DNA from 2 places in the Paenibacillus filicis genome. Region 2 is predicted to be linked to the other one. Evidence: riboswitches for the same ligand, from Rfam matches in the RefSeq annotation. Region 2 holds a riboswitch; the other holds the start of a gene.

Region 1 (3,544 bases), on a different contig from region 2:
CGCGAGCAAGGTCCGTGCCAGTGTATCCGCAAGCACCACATAGATCGCACCCCCAATGACGGATAAAGGAAGCAATAACCGGTAATCCGGTCCGACCAGCAGACGGATCAGGTGCGGCACGAGCAGCCCCACGAAGCCGACTACGCCCGCTACTGACACCGCTGCAGCCGTAATCAGCGTCGAAGCGATCAGCACGACCAGCTTGGTCCGCTCCACATGCACGCCCAGATGAGCAGCCTGCCGCTCGCCCAGCGCGAACAGATTCATGGCCCGGCCGTAGCCGAGCAGAATGATCATCCCTACCGCCAGATAAGGCAGCAGCAGCAGCGAGTAGGACCAGCCTCTCAGCGCCAGGCTGCCCATCAGCCAGAAGATGATCTCGTTGATCACCTGCTTGGACATCGAGACCATCAGCGATACCAATGCGGATAGAAACGCCTGAAGCACAACCCCAGAGAGAATGACCGTCTCAATCCTCAGCTTCCCGTCCGTCCGGGCTAGCACAAGCACCAGCATCAGAGATAAGGCCCCTGTGCCAAAGGCAACAGCAGGCACGCTCCATTCGCCGAACACATACTGCAGCCCGAATAAAATAAGAAAGGAAGCACCTACCGACGCACCCGAGGATACCCCGAGCGTATAGGGATCGGCCAGAGGATTGCGCAATACGCCCTGGAAGGCCGCTCCAGCCAGTCCCAGCGCCGCCCCCACGAGCATGCCGAGCACAATCCGCGGCAGCCGTACCTTCCAGACGATCTGCTCTGAGGAGGCAGCCCATGACGGGTCTATGCGTCCATCCATGCCCGGCAGGTGATGCAGCAGAATACTCCAGACATGAACGAACGGTACCCGGACCGAGCCGACGGACAACGCTGCGGTCACGGTCAGCAGGAGCAGCAGAATCGCCGCTCCGCCCCACATCATGAGCTTACGCTTCATTTACTTCACCAGTTCCGGATAGATGCCCTTGGCGATTTCCTTCAGACCTTCCGTAATTCGCGGTCCCGGACGACTGGTCGTATCCTTGTCGATCCCCGCCAGCTTGCCTTCCTTCACGGCATCGATCTTCTCCCACCCGCTGCGCTCGCGGATGAGCTGATCGAGCGTTTTCTTCGACTTGTCGTCGATCAGGTTATTCGGGTACAGGATCACCTTCGGATTTTCCGCGATGACCTTCTCTTCGCTCAGCTGAACATAGCCCTTCTCGGACGCATACACATTGATGCCCCCGGCTGTCTCGATCAGCTCGCTCAAGAATTCTCCGGAACCAACGGTCCAGCCGGGCGAGAACTCGATCAGCACTTTCTTCTTCTCCTCAGGCTTCAATCCTTTTACCGCGTCCGTAACCTTCTGACGATCGGCCTTCATCTGATTGACCAGCTTCTCAGCCTCGGCCTGGCGGTCGAAAATTTCGCCCATCAGCAGCAGATTGGTCAGCACGTCATCGATTTTCTTAGGCTGCACCTGGAACAGATTGATCTTCAGCTCGCGCAGCTTCTCCACGGTTTGCGTCTTCATCGACACGCCGGTCAGCGTCAGATCGGCACCTGCTCCGATCAGTGCCTCTTCATTGGGCTTGGTGATGCTGCCGAGCTTCGGCTTCGACTTGGCCTCTGCCGGATAATCGCAGAAGTCGGATACTCCGACTACCTTATCTCCCAGCCCCAGTGCGAATAACATCTCCGTTTCGCTAGGGGAGGTCGAGGCGATCCGCTCTGGTGCCTTCTCGAATACGAATTCCTTGCCTGTCGCATCCTTGACCTTCAGCGGGTAAGTCGTACGCTTCGCTTGCGCAGCACCCTGCTGCGTTCCGCTTTCGGCCTTCGGAGGGTCGACGAGCTTGCCTTGATTAGGGGCTTGTGGAGGAGCCGGGCTAGCTCCACAGGCTGCCAGTGTCCCGGCCAGTGCCAGACTCAGAACGACAGTCAACAGCTTTCTTGTCCTTCGTTTTAACTTGATATCCATGTCATGGTTCTCTCCTTCTCTATAGGGCTTACATGTACGATGCAAAAAACCTCTGCCGTCGGATCTGGATCCGGAGCAGAGGACAGACTTGTACCTAGTGGCCAGCCTGCATGAATGATTCCGCAGTAAGGTCCCATCGCCGCCTTGTCGCTGCCGCCCCTTTTTCCTCGAAAGGAACTAGCTGTTCCGGCTGCGGGCAGGTCTCCTGACTTCCGGACTCCTTACGGCGCTTCCTGCCTTCCCATGGCCGCCTTTGGGCGTCCAGCAGTGGCTTCATTCGAAAGCTTATCGTCCGGTTACAGTGGCGGGACCGCGCCGGGTTTTCACCGGCTTCCCTTTTAACCCATCGGGCAGATGCATCAGCCCTGGGCACCCGTGCCGTCGGCCATCCCGGACAGGCCGGGACGGCTTTCATCTTGATTTGCTATTTTTGCGCGATCTGCTTCATCACCAGCTTGGCCTTCTCAATATCCTTGGCATTCTGGGGAATAAACGCATACAGATCTTTTCCGTTAAACTGCAGGTCCGTAAACCACTTGGTATGCTCTAACGGAATACCGTACAGATGCTTCTCCAGCTTTGGATTCGACTTGTCTGCCGACTTATTACTCTTATCGTCGACCGGCAGCTCCAGCACCCCATCCGGGAAATCGGCCGGATTCGCCACATCATCGAGAGGCACGAAACCGCCCTGCTTGCTCATCCCCTGAAATTGTTCTCCCGGGATGACCAGAATCCCGTTGCCCCCTGCTGCAATCTCTACAATCATCTTGTCCATCGAAAACATCGGAGATGCCGATATCGATACTGTCGGAGCTTCCCCCACCTTGCCGATCAGGGAGGCCTCCAGCTTCTCCGCTACGTCGCTTGGAATGCCGGTTTTAGACATCATGAAGATCGGTACATCCGCTTTCGGTCCGCCTCCGCAACCCGCCAGAATCAGAACCAGTAAAGCACAGAGCAGCCAGCTTCCTTTCCTCAAGACCAGTTCCCTCCATCCGATATGTTCGTCAGCTTCCCAGGCAATCTGCCTAGCCGTCTCATCGTCATATCTTACCATACCGGAATCGTTTGTATCAAAATTATTTGCCCTCTGCATAGACGCCAATACCAGTTGCGGTGCAACAAAAGAAGCCGCTTCTCAGCGGCCTCTTCGGTGGTTACGCATATATTCGTTAATTTTAATATCCAGCTCCATACTGATTTCAACAACGCGGGGGGAGGTCAAGCTGCTGCCGCTCTCTACAAGCGCCTCAAGCTCTTGACGCAAACGATAAATTTCATCTTCTAAAGACGCAGATGCCGAGGTTGCTTTTCGTTTCCCAAAAATCCACTTGGCCTTGTGGTCGTTTTCATGAATCCATCCGACTTGAAGGTGTTGCCGAAGCCGATATTCCGGAAAAGCCATTGTTCATCCCTCCCTGTTCCCGATCTTTAGACCCACAAATAAAAGTTTCATAAATGTTTAGCTATGAAACTTCCATGTATCTAACATACCAGTTTTGGGAGAACTTGAAAATGGCTTTTTTTGTCGAAACTACAACTTTTTCATGAAATTTCCTATCCTGTCGAATGCTTC
Region 2 (3,544 bases):
CTGTCAGCGGAGATAGCCGGATGTCGCCGGTGAAGCCGCGTGAGGCCAGTCCGTGGGCCAGCCCGCGATAGCGCTGCACCGTCTTGGCGAACAAGCGGCCGACCAGGACCGCGGTATCCCGGATGCGCCCGCGGAAGCCGCTCTGCCCGCCGCGTGCCTGCTGAGCCTGATACAGCTCCTGTGCGGTATCTGCGAACAGGAAAATAAAGCGGTAGGTGATCAGCATCAGCTCGATGACGAGCCTCGGCATTCGGAGCTTGTCCAACACCTGGAACAGTCCGGATACCGGGGTGGTCAGGATGAGGAAAGCGAGCGTCGCGAAACAGGCTGCCGTCCGGGTGAGCAGTCCGGCCGCGCGGATTAACCCGGTCTCCGAGATGTACAGGCCCCCCGTCGAATCCAGCTCCAGCACGAGCGCCGGCAGGCTGGCGGCGTAGAACAGCAACGCGACGGCGAGCAGGGCGGCATAGAAGCGAAACGGGATGCGGGCATGGCCGACGATCCAGACGAACATCCAGACGAAGACAGCTGCCTGCACGAGCGGATGCGCCAGATAAGACAGGACAAAAAGAACGGCTGCGAAGCCGGCCTTCCACAAGGGAGAGACGGCACGCAGCCCATTGTTATACGCATAAGCGTCGATCCGCCGGATCATGACGGGTCGGCAGCGGAATCCGAGCGCCGCCCGGCGGGCTTGCCGGAGGAGGCTGTTCGGGAGCTTGCAGACTTCTCGGCCTTGGTGGACTTGCCCCTCAGCAGGCCGATGACATAGCCGATGATGCCTGCGCCGATCGCCGCCTGCAGGGCAAACAGCATGCTCTCCGTCTCAGCCGGAGGCTCGAACCATGGGGAGAACCACGGCTCATAAGCAGGGGCCAGCGTGCCGATCATTTCCTCGGCAGCGCCGTCGGCTCCGCCGAATTCGCCGTTGACGAAGAGTAGAGGCAGCACGGCAAGCAGCACGACAGCGACCAGAATCAACAGGTTTTGGGTGCTTCGCTTCATTGGGAACGGCCTCCTTTCATGACACGCTGCAGCAGGGACAGTTCTTCGGTGCTGTGCGCCTGCAGCCAATTCCAGATCAGGACGGTCAGCAATCCCTCACTGATAGCAAGCGGAACCTGCGTAATGGCGAAGATGCCGCCGAACTTGGCGAATGAAGCAAGAATGCCGCCGCTCTCGGCCGGGAAGGCTAGCGACAATTGCAGCGAGGTCATCACATAGGTGCTCAGATCAGCCAGAGCGGCTGCTGAGAAGATGGCGAGCTTCTGCTTGCCGGTCGATGCCATCAGCCAGCGGTAGACCGCGTAGCCGACGAACGGGCCGGCGACAGCCATCGAGAAGGCGTTGGCGCCGAGCGTTGTCAAGCCGCCATGGGCGAGCAGCACGGCCTGGAACAGCAGGACGATCGAGCCGAGCACGCTCATAGGCAGCGGACCGAACATGACCGAGCCGAGGCCGGTTCCTGTCGGGTGCGAGCTGCTGCCCGTGACCGACGGAATCTTGAGCGCCGATAGGACGAAGGTGAACGCGCCGGCGAGTCCAATCATCAGCTTCAGCTCCGGGGTTTCTTTCGTGATCCGTTTCAGCGCGCGCAAGCCGAGGATGAAGAAGGGAATAAAGGCCACCCACCAGAAAATCGCCCAGCCCAGCGGAAGGAACCCTTCCATAATATGCATCGCTTGAGCGCTTTGGGGCTCGTTGACCAGAAAATACAGGACAAAGCCTGCGATGAGAAGCGCCGTACCGGCCAGCTTCTTCGATTTCATGAATACATCCTCCGTCTCATAATCGCTTTCTTGGAATCTTGAATCTTACGGTCATGCTTCATCTAGCAGGCTTTGATGAACTGAATGCACGCATTAAACTAAACGACAAATAAGCCAAATCCGTCTTGGATTGGCCGTAGGTACGACATACACGCCAAATAACGATCCGTTGCTGCCTGATCGTCAACTCGTGGGCTCGTACACCTCTCCTTTCCGCGAAGGTTACCGGGTGCGCAGAGTGAGGTAGGTCTCCTGGCTTCCGGATCAAGCGCTTTCTCGCCGTCTTCCCCGGACACGGATCCGAGTGACATGAGAGGAAGAAAACTTTCCGGTTACAGTGGCGGGACCGCTCGGGGTTTACACCCGATTCCCTGTTACCCTTTGCTGCTCGCAAAGGCACCTGACTCTGTGTGAAGCTAATTTACATGAAACATAACACAGTCTAGTGACTTTGTCTATCGATTGTGTTACTATTTGGTTGATTCATGCTACGGATATAGAAAAAGGGAGTGGGAACGAGTGAAAGCGAGATTTCGGGTTTGGGTTTTACTCAGTTTGATCCTGGTGATTGGCCTTGCGGGGTGTACCTCCAAGACGCCAGAGAAGGCTTCGGAGGCTTCGAGCGCATCCGGCGCTCCGAAGGACGAGCTAATTCTCGCCGTAGGGGGAGAACCGGATGCGGGCTTCGATCCGACGACGGGCTGGGGTCGTTATGGCTCGCCGCTTTTCCAGAGCACCTTGCTAAAGCGAGACCATGATATGAAGGTCGTCTATGATCTGGCAACAGGCTACGAGTTGAATGCCGATGGCACGGCGTGGACGGTGAAGCTGCGCAAGGACGCCAAATTCTCCGACGGGAAAAATGTCACGTCGGCCGACGTGCAATATACATTCGATACCGCAGCCAGAAGCGGCTCGGCTATCGATCTGAGCAATCTCAAGTCCATGGAAACTCCGGACGAGTATACGATCAAGTTTAATTTGAAGGAGCCGCAATCCACCTTTGTTCAGACGTTGGTTGCCACTGGGATTGTGCCGAAGCATGCTCACGGCAAGGATTATGCATCCAAGCCGATCGGGTCCGGCCCGTACAAGCTGGTCCAGTGGGACAAAGGTCAGCAGGCTATCGTGGAAGCGAATCCTGAGTATTATGGAAGCAAGCCCGTATTTAAGAAGCTGACATTCCTGTTCCTGAACGAGGATGCAGCTTATGCGACAGCCAAGGCGGGCAAGGTGGATATTTCCTACATACCGGCAGCCTTCAGCAAGCAGCCCGTAGCCGGGATGCGCATCGAAACGGCTCACTCGGTCGATAACCGGGGCATCATGTTTCCTTATGTGAAAGCCGGAGGAAAGACGAAAGAGGGCTACCCGGTCGGCAATGATGTAACGGCTGAGCTGTCCATCCGCAAGGCGATCAATATCGCGCTGGACCGCAAAGCGATTGTACAGGGTGTGCTGGAAGGGCAGGGGACGCCAGCTTACACGGTCAACGACGGACTGCCTTGGTTCAATCCGGAATCCGTGATCAAGGATGCGGACATGGAAGGCGCCAAGAAGCTGCTCGAGGAGGACGGCTGGAAGGATACGGATGGCGACGGTATCCGGGAGAAGGGCGGGCTGAAAGCGCAGTTCAACCTGTTGTACCCGGCAAGCGACGTGACCCGTCAATCGCTGTCCATCGCAGCGGCGGATATGCTGAAGCCGCTCGGTATTCAGGTGAAGGCCGAAGGAAAGAGCTGGGATGAGCTGGAGAAGCTGATGCATGCCAATCC

The links. A riboswitch is a leader RNA that binds a small molecule or an ion and turns the genes downstream of it on or off. The one in region 2 is predicted to bind cobalamin.
Region 1: another riboswitch for cobalamin. It lies ahead of WMW72_RS03765 (ABC transporter substrate-binding protein); the one in region 2 lies ahead of WMW72_RS16650 (energy-coupling factor ABC transporter permease).

The regions. Positions count from the first base shown of each region.
Region 1 is NZ_JBBPCC010000001.1:823,792-827,335, forward strand. Features, by position in the region: gene WMW72_RS03760 (FecCD family ABC transporter permease) at 1-939, opposite strand, end outside; gene WMW72_RS03765 (ABC transporter substrate-binding protein) at 940-1,965, opposite strand; cobalamin riboswitch at 2,144-2,359, opposite strand; gene WMW72_RS03770 (type 2 periplasmic-binding domain-containing protein) at 2,390-3,025, opposite strand; gene WMW72_RS03775 (aspartyl-phosphate phosphatase Spo0E family protein) at 3,107-3,373, opposite strand; gene WMW72_RS03780 (aminotransferase class I/II-fold pyridoxal phosphate-dependent enzyme) at 3,503-3,544, opposite strand, start outside.
Region 2 is NZ_JBBPCC010000010.1:137,095-140,638, forward strand. Features, by position in the region: gene cbiQ (cobalt ECF transporter T component CbiQ) at 1-655, opposite strand, end outside; gene WMW72_RS16645 (energy-coupling factor ABC transporter substrate-binding protein) at 652-1,005, opposite strand; gene WMW72_RS16650 (energy-coupling factor ABC transporter permease) at 1,002-1,769, opposite strand; cobalamin riboswitch at 1,995-2,188, opposite strand; gene WMW72_RS16655 (ABC transporter substrate-binding protein) at 2,289-3,544, shown strand, end outside.